One region of the Rhodococcus pseudokoreensis genome, then DNA from elsewhere that is predicted to be linked to it. Evidence: riboswitches for the same ligand, from Rfam matches in the RefSeq annotation. Region 1 holds a riboswitch; each other region holds the start of a gene.
What was found. A riboswitch is a leader RNA that binds a small molecule or an ion and turns the genes downstream of it on or off. The one in region 1 is predicted to bind S-adenosylmethionine.
Positions count from the first base shown of each region.

Region 2: it holds a riboswitch for S-adenosylmethionine, as region 1 does, so the genes downstream of both, JWS13_RS21190 (aminotransferase class V-fold PLP-dependent enzyme) here and JWS13_RS46555 (putative leader peptide) in region 1, are expected to answer to the same signal.
Region 3: it holds a riboswitch for S-adenosylmethionine, as region 1 does, so the genes downstream of both, JWS13_RS09965 (bifunctional o-acetylhomoserine/o-acetylserine sulfhydrylase) here and JWS13_RS46555 (putative leader peptide) in region 1, are expected to answer to the same signal.

Region 1 is NZ_CP070619.1:6,356,277-6,363,747, forward strand. Features, by position in the region: gene JWS13_RS34200 (S24/S26 family peptidase) at 1-1,312, opposite strand, end outside; gene JWS13_RS34205 (TasA family protein) at 1,320-1,913, opposite strand; gene JWS13_RS34210 (signal peptidase I) at 1,903-2,475, opposite strand; gene JWS13_RS34215 (hypothetical protein) at 2,475-3,035, opposite strand; gene JWS13_RS34220 (alternate-type signal peptide domain-containing protein) at 3,050-3,616, opposite strand; gene JWS13_RS34225 (HAD-IIA family hydrolase) at 3,837-4,610, opposite strand; gene JWS13_RS34230 (sulfite exporter TauE/SafE family protein) at 4,687-5,454, opposite strand; SAM riboswitch class I at 5,667-5,763, shown strand; gene JWS13_RS46555 (putative leader peptide) at 5,771-5,845, shown strand; gene JWS13_RS34235 (amino acid ABC transporter permease) at 6,112-6,984, shown strand; gene JWS13_RS34240 (amino acid ABC transporter ATP-binding protein) at 6,981-7,471, shown strand, end outside.
Region 2 is NZ_CP070619.1:3,512,496-3,519,966, reverse strand. Features, by position in the region: gene JWS13_RS21205 (TetR/AcrR family transcriptional regulator) at 1-511, opposite strand, end outside; gene JWS13_RS21200 (purine-cytosine permease family protein) at 539-2,020, opposite strand; partial or broken gene JWS13_RS21195 (MlaD family protein) at 2,292-2,865, shown strand; SAM riboswitch class IV at 2,949-3,063, shown strand; gene JWS13_RS21190 (aminotransferase class V-fold PLP-dependent enzyme) at 3,115-4,410, shown strand; gene JWS13_RS46470 (putative leader peptide) at 4,415-4,507, shown strand; gene JWS13_RS21185 (LLM class oxidoreductase) at 4,563-5,189, shown strand; gene dszD (NADH:FMN oxidoreductase DszD) at 5,196-5,780, opposite strand; gene JWS13_RS21175 (YbaK/EbsC family protein) at 5,885-6,358, opposite strand; gene JWS13_RS21170 (hypothetical protein) at 6,393-7,471, opposite strand, start outside.
Region 3 is NZ_CP070619.1:961,888-969,358, forward strand. Features, by position in the region: gene JWS13_RS09950 (exodeoxyribonuclease III) at 1-376, opposite strand, end outside; gene JWS13_RS09955 (MFS transporter) at 412-1,635, opposite strand; gene JWS13_RS09960 (NADP-dependent isocitrate dehydrogenase) at 1,836-3,059, opposite strand; SAM riboswitch class IV at 3,335-3,455, shown strand; gene JWS13_RS09965 (bifunctional o-acetylhomoserine/o-acetylserine sulfhydrylase) at 3,573-4,856, shown strand; gene metX (homoserine O-acetyltransferase MetX) at 4,853-5,977, shown strand; gene JWS13_RS09975 (DUF3017 domain-containing protein) at 6,008-6,292, opposite strand; gene JWS13_RS09980 (bifunctional methylenetetrahydrofolate dehydrogenase/methenyltetrahydrofolate cyclohydrolase) at 6,294-7,154, opposite strand; gene JWS13_RS09985 (pentapeptide repeat-containing protein) at 7,188-7,471, opposite strand, start outside.

The sequences.
Region 1 (7,471 bases):
CGCCGCCCAGCTGGCTGAGGTCGAGCAGTCCGTACGACACGGTTGCGGTTCCGCCGGTGACGTTCTGCCTGTTGGTCACCGCCATGGTGCCGGCGTCCCGGACGATGACGCGGTAGGTGTAGGGCGCGACCGCCGTCCAGCTCAGTTTGGCCGAGTTCGCGATGATGTTGAGGATGCCCTGCGTCTCGCAGCTCAACCCCGACGGCGCCGGCAGCGACGGATCGGGATAGGTGTCCTGTGTTCCGTTGCAGGCGAGGGCTTTCGTAGATGCGGCCTGGTTGAGGGTGAAGCCTCGCCACGTGGAGGACACGGCGCCGCTGGACGGCAGCAGTGTGTGCACCCCGGCGACGTACTGCATCGCCGAGGTGAACGTGGCGAGGGCGGACCCGTCCACGGTGACCGACACCGTGTCCCCGGCGCTGGGGGAGGCGGGAACGACGGTCCACGAGGATCGCTCCACTCCGCTGCCGTCGCGCAGGATCACCTTGTACTGGTACGGCGCGCCCAGATGCTTCCACGCGAGGGTGGCGCGTGCCGGTGCCGGGGTCGGGACGTTGGTGCAGGTGACGTACGAGCTTCCGCTGACCACCTGGTTGATGCGGGGCACGAACTCCGCCCGCGAGGTGAACGGGCCGCTCGTCGCCGTGGCGGAGTCGGTGTAGGTGGCGCCGGTCCCGGGAACCAGGAGGAGCCCGAGGACCGTGAAGAGAGCCAGCCCGGTGATCCACGAGGTGGTGGATCGCCGGAGGACGGGGCGCCGCGCGTGCTGGACGGCGTGTTTCGGCGCCTCGCCAGCTCCGGTCCGCGGACCGCAGGTGCCACCGCCGGGCCGGATCGCGGTGACGACGAGAACGCCCGCGAGGAGGACGCCGAGCAGCACCGCGGCCGGCGTGGACAGCCACGCCGCGACGTAGCCGAGCCCGTCGACGTGTGCGAACACCCGTTCCGCCGACGTGACGGAATACGGCGCCGCGTCGGGTTGCTCGTTGGCGTCGCCCTGCATCCGCAGGACCGCGGTGTCGCCCACGACCGAGTCGATGCCGACGACACGGTGCGTGATTCGACTGCCCTGCCCGTCGGGCACGCTGATCACGTCGCCGACTCCGATAGCGGTGGCGGGCACCGAATCGGCGAGGGCGAGGGCGCCGGAACCGATGGTCGGCTCCATCGAGCCGGAACGGAAGATCAGCGGCGTTACGCCGAAGAACAGCGAGGCCGCGGTCGCCAAAATGCAGACGAGTCCGGCGACGGCACCGACTGTCAACGCGCACTCCCGGATCAGATGTCCGGGCGTGCGCCGGGGGGTGGTCATGGTCGGCTCACCCCGCCGTCGCGGAGAACGTGAAGGTGGCGGAACCGACGCTCTGGCTCTGCACCGCAACGGGCGCGGTGGGCGCGAGCGCGGCGACGAAGCACAGGTTCTGGGCGCCGTTGAGCCCAGCGACCGTCTGCGGTGCGGTGATCACGGGGGCGGGGCCGCCGGCCGCCAGCGCCGACTGTCCGAGGAGTGCACCACCCGAACAAGTTCCGGTCCGCATGCCGTTGCCGGTGGCGTTGCCTGCCGATCCGCCGTTGTAGACGGACACCGTCAGCTGGGACGCCAGCGCCGGGCTGCCCGCCGGGGTGGTGGCCGACATCGTGTACTTCAACGCGGCGGTTCCCACGTTGTTGACGACGAGCGGCTGAGCGACGCTCTCCCCGGGCAGCATGTTCGCGAGAGCGAGGGTACCGAACGTGTAGGAGTCGACGGCGTTGGCCCGGATGTCGATCGTCCCGGTGGTGAACGTGCCCGACGTCGCGGTCGCGTCGTCGCTCCACACCGCCAGGGTGCCCACAGCGCCGAGCCCCAGCAGGATGCCGAGCGAGAGAACCGCCCGCACGCGGACGCTGACGGACGGGAGACTATGCGTCATCGCGGACTTTCTCCCGGCGACCGTCGCGGACCCCGCTGAGGAACATGTAGGCGGCGTAGCCGAACAACCCGGTCACCACGGCGCCCAGGATCCAGGTGCGCTGCTGACCGGTGAGCCAGCTGTTGACGTGCCCGAGGTAGGGGACGGAGTACCACACCCGTCCTCGGATCTGTTCGCCCCGAACGGGTTTCTCGTCCGGCGTGCGGTTGGCGTCGCCCTGCGTGAGGAAGGTGCGCTCGCCGATCGTGTTCTGCTCGACCGCGACGATGCGGTGCGTGACGACGGCGGGCCGTCCGGACTCGATCTGGTAGGTGATCGCCGTTCCGACCCCGAGTGTGCCGGGGTCGGCAGGTGTGACGACCAGCAGTGTCCCCGGCGGATACGTGGGGGTCATGGAGCCGGTCAGCACCGTGAATCGCTGAGCGCCCGCGACCATCGGGATCAGGATCGTCACGACGAGGATCGCGCACATCGTGAGCAGGAGAACCCAGCTCGCGATGGTGCGCACCCACCAGAGGGGTCCGGTGTGGTCGGTGCCGGGAGGAGTGGTCGTGGTGTCCATCAGGAGTTCGCCGTGAAGTGGAAGGTGACGGTGGAGGATTGGGCGACGTCGAATCCGTCGGCGAGGCTGCCGACCGTCGCTCTAAGGCACCACGTCGACTTCGCTCCCGGTGCGAGTGCGGGCGCCCATCCGGTGGTAGGCGCTGCGGCGCCGTTCATGGCGCCGTCGTAGATCAGGGCCCCGCCGGTGGGCGCCCCCGTCGACGGACAGGACGCAGGGTTCAACCACACGGCAAGTCGCAACGGGACGTTCGTGGTCGTCGTGGTCTGAGACACGGAATCCAATCGGTAGTTCATGTCCACCGAGCCCGCATTGGCGACGGTGAGGGGTTGCTGCACCGCCGCGTTCTGCGTGAGATTCGTTCCGCCGAACGCGCTCAGCTTGTAAGCCGCGGACTGGGAACTCGCGTCACCGACGGCAAGCGCGAGGGTGCCGGATCGGATGGTGGCGTTGCTGATCGGTGTGCTGTCGTGCCACACGGCGCCGGTCTGCTGTGCGGAGACGAGAATCAGCACCCCGACCGACGCCGTGGCGAGTGCCCACCAGCGAAGACGTGTCATCGACGGTGACGGTTCTACCGCGTGTTCTGCTGCAGGACGAGTTTCATCGCCGACAGGTTGACGGCGGAATTCTGCGCTTCGCCGCCGTTGCCGACGCCGTCGCCGGTCGCGTTCTGGAAGTGCAGACGGACCTTCACCTGGATGGCGGCGTTGTCGTCGGCCGAGGTGATGGTGTTCGCGGCGATCGGGGCGCCCCCGACCGTGGCCGTCACGGTCTTGTCGAGACGGGCTATCAGTGCGGCGTCGCCACTGATGGTCGACGTGTCGGCGGTCAGGGTGGCCTGCAGGTTGTCGCCCGACGCGGTGATGGTGGAATCGCAGGTGTATTCGAGGGTGTCGCCGGGGACCAGCAGGAACTGGGTGATGTCGGCGATCGGTCCACCGGTGGTGGCGTCGGGGCTGACATCCGACCATCCGGCGCCGCCCGCCGCGCAGTCGTCCAGCGCGAGGGTGCCCGACTGGATCTCGGCGTTGCCGCCGATGTCCGTCTCGTCGTGCCAGTACGCGAGGCTGCCTGCCCCGCCGAGAAGGAGGAGTGCGCCTGCGCCTGCGGCGAGCGCAGCTTTGGTCTGCTTGTTCATGGCGTGTCATTTCTGGGGGCGGGGAAAGGAGGTGGCACATCTCGATGCCGTACCAACTATCCCGGCCGGTCGGTTTCTTGTTACCTCCTCGAATGTATTGTTGCCATCTCGCGATCTTCGGAACGCCGAAGAATTATTCGGCGGCCCGAAGGCTGCAGGCACCCGAGGTCTCGGTAACTGGATCAATCCAATTGTGCATGTGTACCAGGGAATTGAACCGTCAGCTGTGTGCGCGGTCGAACGGATCCGACGTGCGGCCGACCAGGTCGGCGACCGATTTGAGCACCGCAGTGGGGCGGTAGGGGAACAGTTCCACCGAATCCCGCGTCGAGATTCCGGTGAGGACGAGGATGGTCTGCAGCCCGGCCTCGAGTCCGCAGACGATGTCGGTGTCCATGCGGTCACCGATCATCAGCGTGTTCGCGGAATGTGCGCCGATGGCTCGCAGGGCCGAGCGCATCATCAGCGCGTTCGGCTTGCCCACGTAGTACGGGTCGCGGCCGGTGGCCCTGCTGATCAGTGCCGCAACGGATCCCGTGGCCGGAAGGGAACCCTCGCGCGACGGTCCGGTGGGGTCCGGGTTGGTGGCGATGAAACGAGCGCCTTTCTCCACCAAACGAATTGCGGTGGTGATGGCCTCGAATGAGTAGGTGCGGGTTTCGCCGAGGACCACGTAGTCGGGATCGTTCTCGGTGAGGACGTATCCGATGTCGTGCAGTGCGGTGGTGAGCCCGGATTCGCCGACGACGTAGGCGCTGCCGCCGGGGCGCTGGTTCGCCAGGAACGTCGCGGTGGCCAGGGCGGACGTCCAGATCGATTCCTCGGGAATGTCGAGGCCGGTGCGGAGCAGCCGGGCGCGGAGATCGCGCGGTGTCCTGATGGAATTGTTGGTCAGGACGATGAACGGGGTTCCGGACTCCCGGAGTTCGGCCAGGAACAGGTCGGCGCCGGGGACCAGATGCTCTTCGTGGACGAGAACGCCGTCCATGTCCATGAGATAGGTCCAGCCCGGGTGCTCTACTTCGTTGCTCACCGACTCAGTATGGGGGAGCGGGAGGGTGCATGCGCGACTATGCGAGCAGCCGGAACAGGCCGATGAGACCGACGACGACGATGGTTCCCCGCAGTGCGGTGGGGGACAGGCGGCGGCCGTAGCGGGCGCCGAGGACGCCGCCGATCAGCGAGCCCACCGCGATGAGGCCGGCGGCTGCCCAGCTGATCCGGTCGAAGGCCACGAGGGTGTAGGCGGTCGCGGCGACGACGTTGACGATGAGCGACAGCAGATTCTTCGCGCCGTTCATCCGTTGCAGGCTCTCCGGCAGGATCGCGCCCATCACGCCCATCAGCAGAATGCCCTGCGCAGCGGTGAAGTATCCGCCGTACACGCCGACGGCGAACGTGCCGACGGTCAGCAGGGTGAGCCGCGTCGTGCTCAGGCCGGCCTCGTGGCTGCCGCGCTGCTTCGCCCAGGCCTGGATCCTCGGCTGCAGCACCACCAGGATCAGGGCGAGGATCAGCAGTACCGGGACGACGAGTTCGAACACCGTTTCGGGGAGGTGCAGCAACAGCCACGAGCCGAGAACCGCACCGCACAGAGACGCCGGGATCTGCCACCGCAGCCGCGGTCCCTGCCCGGCCAGCTCCCGCCGGTACCCCCACGTGCCGGACACGCCACCGGCGACCAGGCCGATCGCGTTCGACATCGTGGCGGTCACCGGAGGGAACCCGAAAGCCACCAGGGTGGGGAAGGTGATGAGCGTGCCGCTGCCGACGATGGCGTTGATCGCTCCCGCGCCGACGCCGGCAACCAGGATCGCGATGACTTCGAGTGGTGTCACCGAGGCGACGTTACAAGGGCCTCGGACCGCCCGGCAGCCGGGTCAGGCGACGGTGCCGATACGCGACTGCCCGTCCCATCCAACCGCATCCCCGGCCACTTGTCAGCACTTCTGCGCACGGTGATTCTTGCGTTCGCTCGGCACCATTTCCCCTGTGGTGCAGGGAAATACCCCGTGTTGACGACCTCCGGGAATGCAGCTAGTGTTCGCTTCAACCATCCAGAGCGACCGAGAGACCTGGCTCGTTGACGTCGCAGCAACCCTTCCGAATCATTCGGGTGCGGGTGCTACCGCCAGGATCGATGGAAGGCAGCACATGAACTACCCCGCGCGCCCCGCGTGGCGCAGACGGCACATCGACCTGTGCCGTACCACCTCCTGCCACTGTTGACGAGGTCTCACAGCACGCTCACCGGGTAAAACGCCAGGTGAGCGCCTGATGCGCGCCCGCATCCCGTGGAAGACGCGCCCTCCTCCCCATCCCGTTTCCAGGTGAAAGGCCGCCTCCGTGATGTCTGTTCCCAGTGGTGAGCGAGCGTGAGCGCCCCCGTCCGGGCGCGTTCGGCCGCGCCCCTCGATTCCGAACCCTTCGGCGCCGGTGACCGCGCCGGGGACGCCGCGCTCGAGGTCGCGCGGCGGTGGCACCCGTGGCGGTGGGTGGTCAGCGCCGCCGTGCTGGTGCTGCTCGCCCAGTTCGTCCACGGCCTCGCCACCAACCCGGGGTGGGACTGGGCGACGTTCGCCAAGTACTTCACCGCCGGGTCCGTGCTGCAGGCGCTGTGGATGACGGTGAAGCTGACCCTGTGGGGGACGGTCCTCGGATTCGCGCTCGGTGTGGTGCTGGCGGTCGGCCGCCTGTCGCACAACCCGGTGCTGCAGGTGATCGCCTGGGTGTACATCTGGGCGTTCCGGTCGATCCCGCTGATCGTGCAACTCCTGTTCTGGTTCAACATCACGTACCTGTATCAGACTCTGTCGCTGGGTATTCCGTTCGGACCGGGCTTCTTCACGTTCGAGGTCAACGGCGTCATCAGCGGCTTCACCGCCGCCGTCATCGGTCTGGCGCTGCACCAGGCCGCGTACTCCGCCGAGATCATCCGCTCCGGCATCATCTCGGTGGACCACGGGCAGATCGAGGCGGCGCAGTCACTGGGCATTCCGCGTCGTCGCCAGTTCTTCAAGATCGTTCTGCCCCAGGCGATGCGCGGTATCCTGCCGAACGCCGCAAACGAGGTGATCAGCCTGTTCAAGGGCACGTCGATCGTGTCGACCATGGCGATCGCGGAACTGTTCTACCAGGTTCAGGTGATCTTCGGCCGCAACGGTCGCGTCGTGCCCCTGCTGATGGTCGCGACCATCTGGTACATCATCCTGACCACGCTGTTGTCGATCGGTCAGTACTACGTCGAGCGGCACTACGCGCGCGGATCGGCTCGGGCGCTGCCCCCGACTCCGTGGCAGAAGGTCACCCGGAAATTCGCCGAGATCCGCGACGCCGGCGTCTCCGTACCGAGAGGGGCCACGAAATGACCACCGACATCCAGCAGGCGGAGTTCGCGGTGGAGGTCCGCGGAGTCCACAAGTCCTTCGGCGCACTCGACGTCCTCCAGGGTGTGGACCTGCTGGTCCGCAAGGGTGAGGTGACGGTGATCCTGGGCCCGTCGGGTTCCGGCAAGTCCACGCTGCTGCGCACGCTCAACCACCTGGAGAAGGTCGACCGGGGCACCATCCGGATCGACGGCGACCTCATCGGCTACCGGCGCAAGGGCAACAAGCTCCACGAACTGCGGGAACGCGACATCCTGAGGCAGCGGTCCCGGATCGGATTCGTGTTCCAGAACTTCAACCTGTTCCCCCACCTCACGGTGCTGGAGAACGTGGTCGAGGCACCGGTGTCGGCGCAGGGCCGCGACCGGGCCGAGGTCGAGGCCGAGGCGATCGCACTGCTGGAACGGGTCGGCGTGGGTGACAAGGCCCACGAGTACCCGCGGCAACTGTCCGGCGGCCAGCAGCAGCG
Region 2 (7,471 bases), 2.8 Mb from region 1:
TCTCCTTGCAGAGCCACCGTCCGGACAGTCCTTCGACGAGGGCGGTCATCGTGACCGCGGTGCGCCGGGGGTCGAGGGAGGGGGAGATCTCGCCGGTGGCCTGCGCCTGCGTGATCGCGTCGGCGATCTCCGCGACCCACGCGGCGGTGGTCCGGGCGAGAGGCTCCCGCAGCGCCTCCTCGTACACGGCGGAAGCGCGTAACTCGTTCCAGGCCAGCGAGTTCTCCACGACCTCGGGGCGGTCCTGGATCTCGCCGAGGAGCGAGCGGGTGAGCCGGTCGCGTGCGGAGTCCGCGGACCCCTCGCCCTCGCTGCGGTAGTCGCGGGCACGGTCGTTGATGTAGTTCAGGGCGGCCTCGAGCAGGCCGATGCGATCCTTGAAGTGGTAGTACAGCAGTCCCGGCGAGACTCCCGCGACCTCCGCGACATCGTTGACGCGCAGCCCGCGGATACCTCGCTGGGCAATGGCCGTCGCGCTGGCCTTCAGAATCGCGTCGCGTCGCTCGCTCATCGGGGATCTCCTTCGGTTCGTGTCGCGCTAGGACGACGGCGCCTCGACCGGGGCCACGTGTTCGGGCCACAGTCGCAGCGCGACGAGGTAGCCGGCCACGGCGATGACCGACGATCCGATCAGACTGACATCGACACCGTGCGCGATGTCGGCAAGCGGCCCGGAGTACAGCGACGTGTCGACCGCGAGCAGGCCGAACAGCGATCCGGCCGCCCAGGGGATGACGGCGCGCAGATTCCAGCCGCCGGTGAACCAGTACCGCCCACCCCTCCGGCCCAGGTTGAAGACCTGGAGATCGACGGCGTCGTACTGCCCGCGCCGCGCAACCAGGAAGCCGGCGACGTTGATCGCCACCCACGGAGCGGCGAAACCGTTGAGCACCAACGTCATCGCCGTGATCGAATCGACGGCGTCGACGACGAAGACGCCGATGTAGAGCAGGGCCACCGCGAGCGCCGACGTGATCAGCGTCGTGTGGACGCGGCGCAACCGGGGGATCAGCGCCTCCAGGTCGAGTCCGCTGGCGTAGACGTTGAGGACGCCCTGGCCGAGTCCGCCCGCGAGGGCGACGAGCACGATCGGCAGCACGTACCAGCCGGGAGCCTCCGCCACCAGGTCGGCGACGTAGGAGTCGCTCAGCGTGGTGAACGTCGATGCGGTGAACGAACCGAACGCCGCGGTCAGGAACAATCCGAAGAAGATGCCGGCCATGGTGGCCGCGACGATCGAACGGTCGCTGAACCGCACCCGGGAGATCCGCCTGCTGTAGTCGCCGAGCGTCGGGGCGTAGGACAGCGGACCGCCGACGGCGAGGACCACGGCCAGAATCCAGGTGGGCCAGAATCCGCCGAGCAGGTAGTCGCCGCTGCCCGCTCCGCCGTCGAAGTGGCCACCGAATGCGAAGACCCCCAGCAGGAGCAGGGCCGCGACGATGGGCAGCACGAACTTCTGGAGCGCGACCACCGTGCCGTGGCCGAACAGTGCGACGGCCACGATCTCGGCGGCGATGATGCCGTAGCCGAGTGCGAGCATGCCGTTGTCGACCGGTGTGCCGAACAGGCGGTGGGCGGCGGCGATCAGTGCGTCGCCCGACGTCCAGACCGCGATCGCGGCGTACGCGAGGGCGAAGAGGAGGGTGAGCCCTGACCCGATCATCCGTCCGCTCACTCCGAAGTGCGCACCACTCGACACGGTGTTGTTCGTGCCGGTGCGCGGGCCCAGGAGCGACAGGGGAGCGATGAGGAGCGTCCCCAGCCCGATGCCGATCGCGCTGGCCGCCAGCGCGCTGCCGAAGCTGAGCCCGAATGTGATGGGGAGCCAGCCGAACACGATCACGGAGAACGCCAGATTGCCGCCGAAGAACACCGCGAGCATGTTGAGCGGTCGCGAATCGCGTTCCGATTCGGGGATGTACTCGACGCCGATCGTCTCGACGTGTCCGAACCGGTCCTCCGGCGGGGAGGGGGCGGTGTCGTCGAGGGGCATCGTCGGGTCGAGATTCGTGGACACTGCGGACCTCACATTCGGGGCGGAGGTGACCGGTATCACGTCCTGTTGGGTATCGAACATATTCCAAACTGAAAATTCAGTCAAGACCCGACGGTGACGTGCACCACCGCGAGCGGCGCGGAGTTTGCGCTGCTCCGGCGACCGGACTAGATATATGTGTGACCGATAGTCTCACTTATTCACCGGTCATCGGAGTGCCTGTGTCTGCCGCCACCACCGCCGCCGTCTCGTGATCCGGTGGCAGCTGATCGGCTTCGTACTCGTCGCCGTCATGGGGCTCGTCTACGTGGGTGCCAACGCCTCGACAACCTCCTCGGCTTCGGCGAATGCGCCGTGAACCTCGAACTGGAGACGTCGGGCGACATCTTCACCAACGCCGAAGTCGCCTACCGCGGCGTGCCGGTCGGTCGCGTCGGGGACCATGCCCCTCGCGGCGGACGGCGTCGTCGTCGAATTGAGGATCGACAAGAGCGCGCCCGACATTCACGCATCCGCGAAAGCCGTTGTGGCGAACCGGTCGACGCGCTCCACGCCGTCGTGACGGAACTCGGCGCGGCATTCGACGGAAAGGGGTCGGGTACGAGGGCACCCAAGCGATCCTCCAGGAGATGAAGCGCCAGGATCCGAACTTCGACGACACGCAGCAGGGCTTCCCGCAGAACACCGCCGCCACCTGCGCGGCCCCGCAGGGCAGTCTCACCGGCGTCCGCAGCGCGAACCGGATCGTGTTCGGCGACCCCGCCACCGTTCAACCGTGGGACTCCACCCCCAAGAAGGACCCGAACAAGCTGGACCTCAACCCGATTGCGAATCAGCTCGCCCCGCTGCTCGGGGTCACCCCCAACTGGCGCAAATCGTCGGACCCGGATTCCGGACCCTCCCGGTGTCGGGTTGACAACTACGCGCCGATCCTGCAATCTTCGAAACAGGTCACGAGTACCAGCGTCAAGCCCCGGCTAGCTGGTCGGCAACCCTCCACCGCGGCGGGGTGCTCCGGGTGACGACCAGGCTGAGGTTCATACCGAACCCGGCAAGCGCGGACTCCGAGAGGGCACCGACCCTGCGACGAGTCCCTGACTACGAGGGATGTCGTGATGACTGCTGTATTGACCGCTGACGTGTGTGTTGCCCCCCTGGCTCAGGTTTCGGGTTCCGACCTGCGGGTTCCGCTCGTTCAGGGCGGCGACTGCACCTACGTGAACTTCGACTACGCGGCCAGTGCTCCCGCGTTGGCGCAGGTCACGGACCGTATCGGGGCCCTGCTTCCGACGTACTCCAGTGTGCACCGCGGCGCCGGCTACGCCTCGCGGGTGTCGACCGAGTGCTACGAAAAGGCCCGCGATTCGGTGGCCCGGTTCGTCGGGGCGTGCGACGACCAGGTGGTGGTGTTCACCCGCAACACCACCGACTCACTGAACCTGCTCGCCAATTGCGTTCCCGGCAGCACCGTCGTCCTCGACATCGAACACCACGCGAACCTGCTGCCGTGGAAGGACTCTCGCGTCGTGCGGGCCGCGGACACCCTTGACGAGACCGTCCGGCTGCTCGTCGCCGAACTGTGCTCCAAGCCCACCGCCCTGCTCGCGGTGACGGGTGCCTCCAACGTCACCGGTGAGGTGCTGCCGATCGCCGCCCTCGCCGAGGTGGCGCATCGTTGCGGCGCACGGATTCTCGTCGACGCCGCTCAGCTCGCACCGCACCGTCGCATCGACGTAGAGGAGTGGGGTGTCGACTACCTCGCCTTCTCCGGGCACAAGCTGTACGCCCCGTTCGGCGCCGGCGTGCTCGTGGGCCGCCGGGACTGGCTCGACGCCGCCGAGCCCTACCTCGCGGGCGGCGGCGCGGTCCGGAACGTGACCGTCGAATCGACCCAGTGGGCGCCCGCCCCCGCCCGGCACGAGGCGGGAACCCCCAACGTGCTCGGCGCCGCGGCCCTCGCCGCCGCGTGCGATGCGCTGTCCGAACTGGACTTCGGCACGGTGGCCGAACACGAGGCGGCACTCACCGGCAGGCTCCTCGACGGCCTCGGATCCGTCGACGGACTGGAGTTCCTACGGCTGTGGACGGACGCCCCCGACACCGTGGGAATCGTGACGTTCACGATCGACGGTTTCGAGCCGGGCGAGATCGCCGCCTACCTGTCCGCCGAACACGGAATCGGAGTTCGCGACGGACGTTTCTGCGCACACCCGCTGCTGGGCCGCCTCGGCAGGCCCGACGGCGCCGTGCGGGTGAGCGTCGGTCTCGGAAGCTGCTCCGACGACGTGGATCGGCTGGTCGACGCCGTGCGCACCCTGGTGGCGGGAGGCCGGAACTGGGCCTACGCCAAGGAGAGCGGCCAGTGGAATCCGGTGCCCGAGACCCGCTTTTCGCGAGACGCGCTAGTATGACGGCATGGCATCGCAGGCTGGGAGCACAATGATTGCTCACTGGTGCCGTCGGCATGTGGATCTGTGCCGAACCGCCTCGGGTATGTGTTCGAGCTGACCGGTCTTCCCGTTCCGTTTCATTCACACGCACACGTCATTCCCGAGGAACCCTTATGTCTCGAGACAATGCCTACGTTTCCCGTCCCCTCCGCGTCGCCGTCGAACTGACCGGATCGGGACACCACCCGGCCGCCGAGGGCGCCGCAGGCACACGGCCGATCAACGGCGCCGACTACTGGGTGGACCTGACCGCCGACTCGACGGATCAGCTCGACCTCACGTCGTTCCCGCCGAACGTCGTCCGGATCCGGGCCGCCGATCTGCGTGAGGCGCAGCAGGAGCGCGCTCGGATCCGTGCCGAGATCGTCGCCGACGGCCGCGACCCCGACAGCGTCACCGTCCTGGTGGACCTCGAGGTGCTCATCGCCGGAGAAGCTCGCGCCGCGCGCAAGGAGCTGGCCCTCCTCGACAGTGCGCTGGACGCACCGCGCACACCGGTGTCGTTGCAGTACATCGGAACTCCGGTCGGCCTCGCCGGGCTCATCGCCGACATCCAGGCCGCCGGCGTCGCCGACGGCGTGACCCTGCTCCCGCTGTCGCTGCCCAGGGTTCTCGAGCAACTCGTCGACGGCACCCTCCCGTGGCTGGAGCAGCGGGGCCTCGTCACGTCCGCCGAAGCGGTGGACGAGGCGCTGCGCCGCTTCGACCTGCCCCGCGCCGAACGGGTGCTGGCGTCCTGACCCAGGTCAGTTGCCGTTGTTCGCTGAACCCAGCGGAGTGGGCCGGTAGTACCGGCCCTCGTGATACAGCAGGGGAGCCGACGCGGAATCGTCGTCGGCCTCGGCGTGGACGCGGGTGACGAGGCCGATGACGAGCGTGTGGTCGCCGACCGGAATCAACTGGTCCACGACGACCCGCATCCAGCTGGGAGTTCCGTGCAGCACCGGTTCGCCGGTGTCGAGCCGCGCCCACAGCGACTCGTCCGAGAACCGCTGGTCCGCGCTCCGTGAGAAGCGCTGAGCCAGGTGCTGCTGGTGCTCCCCGAGCAGGTGGATCACCAGCGAGCCCGCCGAGTGGAGCGCGTCGATGCTCGACGACGTGTTCGCGATGTTGAACGACACCAGCGGCGGGGCCAGCGAGACGGACGAAAACGAGGATGCGGTGAAGCCCACCGGGCCCGATCCCGAGTCGAGGGTCACGATGGTGACGCCCGCCGGGTGACGGCGCAGGGCTGCGCGGTAATCCTCCGCACAGATTCCGGGGGCGAGTTCGGGGTGTCGGGGGAGGTCCGAACCATCGACGGTATCGGCGTTCTCGGCTCTGTCGGACAAATCATTCTCCGGGTCGGCCCGTGTGGGCACTGTGTCACGCTCGTGCACGTCACTCTCGTTCACGAGATCTGACGTCAACTATAAGGGCGGGAAGCGACCGGGATTCAGTCGACGTCGATCGCCAGGCCCGCGGTGATCCGGACCAACTCCGAGAACGACGTGCGGAAGACGGTGTCCGGGTGACCGGCGGCCGCCCACAGTTCCGCGTACTCCGACAGGGCGTTGTCGACGTAGGTCGGAAGGTTCGTGGGATGGCCGAGCGGGGCGATACCGCCGATCGGCTGCCCGGTCGCGATCCGCACCATGTCGAGAGGCGCCTGGGTCAGATTTCCCTGCAGACGTTTGCCCGTGTTCGCCAGATCCACCTCGTGCGCCCCCGACACGAGGAGCAGGATCGGGTCGTCGTCCAGAAGGAACACCAGCGACTTGGTGATGGCGCCGACATCGACCCCCAGGGACTCCGCCGCCTCGGCCGCGGTGTGGGTGGAGTCGGGCTGGGTCACGATCACCCCATGGTGCCCTCGCGCGATCAGAGTCTCGGCGACATGCGCGGCGTGGGGGTGCAGGGGCGTCGGCATGAACCAAGAGTAGGTCCATTCCCCTGGAACGACATCAAGAAGCGTCTTCCGACACGACATCGGAACGGGGCGTAGTCGATTCCAGCTTCCGGAGGCGCCGGACGGTGAACCCGAACAGCAGTCCCAGCCCGACCGCGGAGTACAGCGCGAGGGCGAGTGCGGGCTGCCCCAGCCCCACGTCGTCGAAGTACACGATGCTGCGGATTCCCTCGGTACCCGCGCCGGGGGTGATCCAGCGTCCGATGGCCGCGTAGAACGTGGGGATGACGTTCGAACCGAACGCCCCGCCTGCACTGGGGTTACCCAGGATGACGAAGACGGCGATCGCGAGCGGCACCGCGAGGATGCCGACCGAGGCGCGCAGACCGAGCGTGAACGCGGCCGTGCCGAAGACGACACCGGCCCCGAGGAGCCATAGCGGGAACCAGTGGCCCGCGAACGTGCCGAGCACGTGCGTCGTGATCAGGGCGCCGAGAGCGCCCGAGAGCAGGGCGTAGCCGAACAGGACGGCCGTGTGCGCCGACGCCTGACGCAACGTCCGCGGGGCACCGATGAACAGCCCGATCGCCGCCGCGAGCAGGTAGCCGCCGACCACCCACCCGACCGCCAGATAGAAACCGGACAGGCCGCGGTTGTCGTGCGCGCCGACGGGAATCTCGTCGCGAACCGTGAACTGGCGACCCTGACTGTTCTCCACCTGGGTGAAGACCGATTCGAGCGCGCTGGAGATGGAACTGCCGCCCGCGCTCGCCGTGATCAGGGTGTCGGGGCCGACGGGATTCACGACGAACGCGCCCTGAATCTCACGGTCGTGGAGGAGGCGGCGGGCTTCCGCGGTGTCCGAGACGACGCGTGCGCGGAGCGGGCTGCCGTCGATCGCGTCGAGCCGGTCGGCGACCTGCTGGTCCGTCCCGGAGGGCAGTCCCGCCGCGGCGACGACACCGACCTCGATGTCGCGGGGCGTGGGCTGATGGAACGCGGCCACGTAGCTGAGGATGAAGCCGAGTTGGAGGAGGAGAACGCCGAAGACCAGCGCGGTCATCACCTTGGGCGCGCCGTATTTCGACACCGGACTGTCGTGGTGCACGGGAGCCGGGGTGGTGGTTTCGCTGG
Region 3 (7,471 bases), 5.4 Mb from region 1:
TCTCCTCCTGCCGGGGTGTCTGGGCCTCCCCCGAGGGCAGGTACAGGCTCGCCACCGTGAGGTCGTCGAAGTCCGCCTCGATGTAGCGGCCCGCGGCAGCGAACTCCTCGTCGCCGTGGCCGACACGGACGGCGTCGGCCGGTTTCCGGGACAGGATCGCGACGCCGTTTCGCCCCTTCGAGGACGGTTCCGCGGACGCCAGGTTCCATCCGCCCTCCAGGGCGGGCGCGAGAGTCTCGGCGAGCTGATCGTCGGACGCCCGCGTCTCCTGCAGGCAGACGACGTCGGCCTCCGTGCGCTCCATCCACTCGGTGAGTCCCTTGCGTGCGGCCGCGCGGACTCCGTTGACATTGACGGTGGTGATGATGTGTGGCACGGCAAGCACCGTAGCGGACGCGTACGACAGCGCGGCTACCGAGACGAACGGGCGCTGCGGCGTTCCATCGCGACGGCCACGGTGAGGACCACGAGGCCCGCGACGGCGAGCAGCGCACCGACCGCGGCGGGCGCCGTGTAGCCGTAACCGGCGGCGATGACGACGCCACCGATCCACGCCCCGAACGCGTTCGCGATGTTGAGGGCCGCGTGGTTGAGCGACGCGGCGAGGGTCTGGGCGTCGGCGGCGACGTCCATCAGCCGGGTCTGCAGTCCGGGAACCATCGACGCGCCGGCAGCACCGACGAAGAACACCAGCAGCAGCGCCGTGTACGGGTTGTGCGAGGCGATCACGAAGATGCCGAGCACCACCCCGAGCGCCGTCATCGCGGCGAACAGACCGGGAATCAGCGCCCGGTCGGCGAGCGTGCCGCCGATCAGATTGCCCGCGACCATGCCCAGCCCGTAGATCATCAGCGCCAGCGGCACCAGCGACCGCGACAACCCGGCCACATCGGTGAGGGTCGTGCTGATGTAGGTGTAGACGGCGAACATGCCACCGAATCCGACCATGCCGATGATGAGCGTCATCCACACCTGCGCGCGGCGCAGAGCACCGAGTTCTGTGAGCGGGTTCGTCATCCGCATGGCGGCGAGCGCGGGCACCCAGGACCAGATCGCGCCCAGCGTCACGACACCGATCAGCGCGACGAGGGCGAAGGCGCTGCGCCAGCCGAGCGCTTGTCCCAGCCACGAGGCGGCGGGCACACCGATGACGTTGGCCACCGACAGGCCCATCATGACGAGCGCGACCGCCCGGGCGCGCTGTCCGCGCTCGGCGAGGTGCGCCGCCACCAGGGCGGCGACGCCGAAGTACGCGCCGTGCGGGAGACCGGCGACGAACCGCGCGGCCATCAGCACCCCGTAGTTCGGTGCGAACACGGTGGCGGCGTTGCCGATCGTGAACGCCGCCATCAGCGCGATCAGCAGCGTCTTGCGGGGCACCCGCGCGGTGAGCGCGGCGATGAGCGGCGCGCCCACGACCACACCCAGGGCGTACGCCGAGATGACGTGCCCGGCCGTCGGCTCGGTGATCCCGAGGCTCGACGCCATTTCGGGAAGCAGTCCCATCGCCACGAACTCGGTGGTGCCGATCCCGAAGCCGCCGAGTGCGAGCGCGATCATGGCGAGCTTGCGGACGGACGGATGTTGAGCGATGACACCGAGGTGCTCGGGGCGGACGGGGGTGGAAGTGCTCACAGCAGGACTTTCGACTAGGCAGAAATACGACTACGCGGCGCACGGCGCCTCGTTGCGCAACGACCCACACCGGAATTCTCTTCCCCGGATTCCGCTTTTCGCGCCGCGAGCGGCCGTGAGATGACTCACCCGGCCCCGGAGACGCGAAACGGGACGCCCTCGCGAGGACGTCCCGTTTCGTACTGCTGTGGCTCGAGTGCCTACTGCTCGGCGATGGCCTTCTGGAGGTTGATGTCCAGCGCGCCGAGGAATTCCTCGGTGGTCAGGTAGCCCTGGTCGCCGCCGACCAGCATCGCGAGGTCCTTGGTCATCTGGCCACCCTCGACGGTCTTGATGACCACGTCTTCGAGCTTCTGAGCGAAGCCGATGACGTCGGGGGTGTTGTCCAGCTTGCCGCGGTGCTCGAGTCCACGGGTCCACGCGAAGATCGACGCGATGGGGTTGGTGGACGTCGGCTTGCCCTGCTGGTGCTGACGGAAGTGACGCGTCACGGTGCCGTGTGCGGCCTCGGCCTCGCACGTCTTTCCGTCCGGGGTCAGCAGCACGGAGGTCATGAGGCCGAGCGATCCGAAGCCCTGCGCGACGGTGTCGGACTGGACGTCGCCGTCGTAGTTCTTGCAGGCCCAGACGTAGCCGCCCTCCCACTTGAGCGCCGACGCGACCATGTCGTCGATGAGGCGGTGCTCGTAGGTGAGTCCGGCCGCGTCGAACTCCGGCTTGAACTCGGTCTCGTAGACATGCTGGAAGATGTCCTTGAACGCGCCGTCGTACGCCTTGAGGATGGTGTTCTTGGTCGACAGGTACACCGGGTAGTTCTGCTGCAGGCCGTAGTTGAGCGAGGCGCGCGCGAAGTCCTCGATGGACTTGGTGAAGTTGTACTGACCCTGGACGACGCCGCCGCCTTCGGGGAAGTTCACCAGTTCGTGCTCGATCGGCTCGCTGCCGTCCTCGGGCGTGTAGGTGATCATCACCTTGCCGGGGCCGGGGACCTTGAAGTCGGTGGCGCGGTACTGGTCGCCGAAGGCGTGACGGCCGATGATGATCGGCTTCGTCCAGCCCGGAACCAGTCGCGGAACGTTGGAGATGATGATCGGCGCGCGGAAGATCGTGCCACCGAGGATGTTGCGGATGGTGCCGTTGGGCGACCGCCACATCTTCTTGAGGCCGAACTCCTCGACGCGTGCCTCGTCCGGGGTGATCGTCGCGCACTTGACACCGACGCCGTGCTTCTTGATGGCGTTGGCCGCGTCGACGGTGACCTGGTCGTCGGTCTCGTCCCGGTACTCGATACCGAGGTCGTAGTACTCCAGGTTCACATCCAGGTAGGGATGGATCAGCTTGTCTTTGATGAACTGCCAGATGATGCGTGTCATCTCGTCGCCGTCGAGTTCGACGACGGTGCCCTCAACCTTGATTTTGGACATGGGTGCTTCGCGTCCTCCTAGGAAGATTCCCTGGTTACACGGTTGCGGGCGCACTTCGTGAGTGGGTCCGCGAACGGTTCGCTTATCAAACGTAGACGTCGATGCGGCCGCCGGGGAGACCGCACTTAAACAAGACAAGCGTACTGCTATAGCCGGGGCGCGCAAGATGTGGGTGCGAAATCCCACCCCCTACCGGCGGGTAACTTTTCCCTGCCGGCAGGGCCTGATCGGTGCCGTTTCCGGTCGTTCCACCCCAGCCGCTAAGATTCGACAGAGGTCATGAGTGCCAGCAACGAGCCCCGGCTAGCTGGCCGGCAACCCTCCGCCGCGGTGGGGTGCCCCGGGTGATGACCTGGTTCCCTGATTCATACAACAGTCGGGTGACAAGCGCGGGTCCGACATCGGAGGTTCATGATGCGTTGTTGTTGTCGTAGATAGAGCCCAGACAAGCCCTGCGCGCGAACGAACCAGATTGTCGTCCGCGCCTCGTCAGACCACTGGAGTAGACAGCACATGACCGAGAACTGGTCGTTCGAGACCAAGCAGATCCACGCCGGGCAGACGTCCGACGCGACCACCAAGGCGCGGGCGCTGCCGATCTACCAGACCACCTCGTACACGTTCGACAGCACCGACCATGCTGCCGCGCTGTTCGGTCTGGCCGAACCGGGCAACATCTACACCCGCATCATGAACCCCACCCAGGACGCGGTCGAGCAGCGCATCGCCGCCCTCGAAGGCGGCGTCGCCGCCCTGCTGCTGTCGTCCGGACAGGCCGCCGAGACGTTCGCGATCCTGAACCTCGCCGAGGCGGGCGATCACATCGTCTCCAGCCCGCGCCTCTACGGCGGCACGTACAACCTCTTCCACTACACGCTGCCCAAGCTCGGCATCGAGGTCTCGTTCGTCGAAGACCCCGACGACCTCGAGCAGTGGAAGAACGCGGTCCGGGACAACACGAGGGCGTTCTACGGCGAGACCATCTCCAATCCCCGCAACGACGTGCTCGACCTGCCCGGCATCTCCGGCGTCGCGCACGAGCACGGGATCCCGCTGATCGTCGACAACACCGTGGCCACCCCGTACCTGATCCGCCCGCTCGAGCACGGCGCGGACATCGTGGTGCACTCGGCCACCAAGTACCTCGGCGGTCACGGCACGGCCATCGCCGGCGTCATCGTCGACGGCGGCACGTTCGACTGGACCCAGGGCAGGCACAGCAGCTTCACCACCCCGGACCCGAGCTACCACGGCGTCGTCTACTCCGAACTCGGGCCGCCCGCGTACGCCCTCAAGGCGCGCGTGCAGTTGCTGCGCGACCTCGGTTCCGCGATCTCCCCGTTCAACGCGTTCCTCATCGCGCAGGGCCTCGAGACGCTGAGCCTGCGGATGGAGCGGCACGTGTCCAACGCGACCGCCGTCGCCCAGTACCTGGAGGCGCGGCCGGAGATCGTGTCCGTCGGATACGCCGGGCTCCCGTCGTCGCCGTGGTACGACCGCGCGAAGCAGATCGCGCCGAGGGGCGCGGGCGCCATCGTGACGTTCGAACTCGCCGGCGGCATCGACGCGGGCAAGAAGTTCGTCAACGCGCTCACCCTGCACAGCCACGTCGCGAACATCGGCGACGTCCGCTCGCTGGTGATCCACCCGGCATCCACCACACACTCCCAGCTGACCCCGGAGGAGCAGGCGGCCAGCGGCGTCACCCCCGGACTGGTCCGCCTGGCAGTCGGCATCGAAGGGATCGACGACATCATCGCCGATATCGAAACCGGAATTACGGCGGCGGCATCTTGACCGTGAGCGCAGTGCAGAACCTCCCCGTGGCCGACGGACGTCTCGGCACCGTCGACATCGGATCGCTCGAGCTCGAGAACGGTGCGGTGATCCCGTCCGTGACCCTCGCCGTGCAGCGGTGGGGCGAGCTGTCCCCGAACCGCGACAACGTGGTGCTCGTCGAGCACGCCCTGACCGGCGACTCCCACGTCACCGGCCCCGTCACCGACGAGCACCCCTCCCCCGGCTGGTGGAGCGGAATGGTCGGTCCGGGTGCGCCGATCGACACCGACGAGTGGTGTGTCGTCGCGACCAACGTCCTCGGGGGGTGCCGCGGCACCACCGGTCCCGGTTCGATCGCCGAGGACGGGCGCCCGTGGGGCAGCCGCTTCCCGGAGATCACCATCCGCGACCAGGTCGCGGCCGAGAAGAAGTTCACCGACCTCCTGGGGATCGACAAGCTGGCGTCCGTGGTCGGTGGTTCGATGGGCGGCATGCGCGCGCTCGAGTGGGCCGTCACGTACCCGGAGCAGGTGGCGTCGGCGCTCGTCCTCGCGGTCGGCGCCCGCGCCACGGCGGACCAGATCGGCACGCAGACCACCCAGATCGAGGCCATCACCAGCGACCCCGACTGGCTCGGCGGCGACTATCACGGCACCGGCCGGATCCCCCGGACCGGCCTGCGCATAGCCCGCAGGATCGCGCACCTCACGTACCGCACCGAGAGCGAACTCGACTCCCGGTTCGCGAACTCGCCGCAGGACGGCGAGGACCCGTGGCGCGGCGGGCGGTACTCCGTCGAGAGCTACCTCCAGCACCAGGCCGACAAGCTGGTCGGCAGGTTCGACCCGGGCACGTACGTGCTGCTGTCCGAGGCCATGAACCGGCACGACGTGGGCCGCGGCCGCGGTGGCATCGCGGCGGCGCTCGGGACGATCACCGCACCCGTCATCGTCGGCGGCGTCGACTCCGACCGCCTGTACCCGATCCGCCTGCAGGAGGATCTGGCCGAGGACATCCCCACCTGCGACGGCCTGCGGGTGCTCAACTCGCGGGACGGGCACGACGGGTTCCTCACCGAGGCTGCCGCCGTCGCCAAACTGCTGTCCGAAACGATGCAACTGGCCCGCGCCGGACGCTGATCCCGCGCCTTGTGACGCCCGCTCGGACCGTCAGTCGGTTCCGAGCGGGTCGATCGACACGGCCAGCCACACGATCGCGCCGCCGACCGCCACGAGTGCGCCCACGTCGAAGGCCCTGCTGCGCACCGCGAGCAGTCCGACGCGCTCCGACGGCATCGTCAACCGGAACACCGCCGCCAGCAGAGTGGCGACACCGAACACGAACGCTCCTCGCCGCCACCGGTCCGCGAGCACGAACACCACGGCCACGACGATGACGACGAGGACTGCCAGCATGGGCAGGTTCTTCTTCGCGAACTGCCCCCAGTCGGCCATCTCAGCCGAGAGACGCTGCGACACGCTCAGCCCGCTCCACGACGTTGGTCAGCAGGAACGCGCGGGTCAGCGGTCCGACCCCACCGGGGTTCGGGGACAGGAAACCGGCGACCTCGGCGACGTCCGCCGCCACGTCGCCGCGCAGTCCGTCCTCGGTGCGGCTCACACCCACGTCGAGTACCGCGGCACCGGGCTTGACCATGTCGGCCGTCACCAGCCCGGGAACACCTGCCGCCGCGATGACGATGTCGGCGCGCCGGACCTCCGCACCGAGGTCCCGCGTCCGGGTGTGGCAGAGGGTGACGGTGGCGTTCTCGCTGCGCCGGGTGAACAGCAGACCGATCGGGCGGCCCACGGTTACACCGCGACCGACCACGACGACGTGCGCGCCCTCGATCGGGACCTCGTAGCGGCGCAGCAGGTGCAGGATGCCGCGCGGCGTGCACGGCAGCGGCGCTTCCTTGCCGAGCACCAGGCGGCCGAGGTTGACCGGGTGCAGGCCGTCGGCGTCCTTGTCGGGGTCGATGCGCTCGAGGGCGGCATTCTCGTCGAGTTGCTTCGGCAGCGGGAGCTGCACGATGTATCCGGTGCAGTCCGGGTTGGCGTTGAGCTCGTCGATGGTGGCGTCGAGCTTCTCCTGCGTGATGTCGCCGGGCAGGTCGCGGCGGATCGAGGTGATCCCGACCTTCGCGCAGTCGTTGTGCTTGCCGCGCACGTAGGCGGCCGACCCCGGGTCGTCCCCCACCAGGACGGTGCCGAGACCGGGCGTGATGCCCTTGTCCTTCAGGGCGCTCACCCGCACCTTCAGGTCTTCGAAAATCTCGTCGCGGGTCGCCTTGCCATCGAGGATCGTTGCAGTCACGTGCCCCATTCTCTCAGGTTCGGATAACCCGCGTCAGGTCGGTTCCACCACGAGCCCGTTGGCCGTCGCGTACGCGATGGCCTGGGTGAGTTCGATCTGCGCCTTGTCCAGTGAGGCCGCCGTCCACAGGTTCGCGTCGACCTGCGCCCCACGCAGGTCCGCGCCGTCGAATTTTGCGCCCCCGGTGCGGGCTCCGGACAGGTCCGCCGAACGGAGCACGGCCCGGCGGAGGTCCGTGCGGACGAGGTTGGCTTCCCGGAACCGGCAGTCCGTGAAATCGAGTCCGCGCAGGTCTGCACCGCCCAGCGACACGAGCG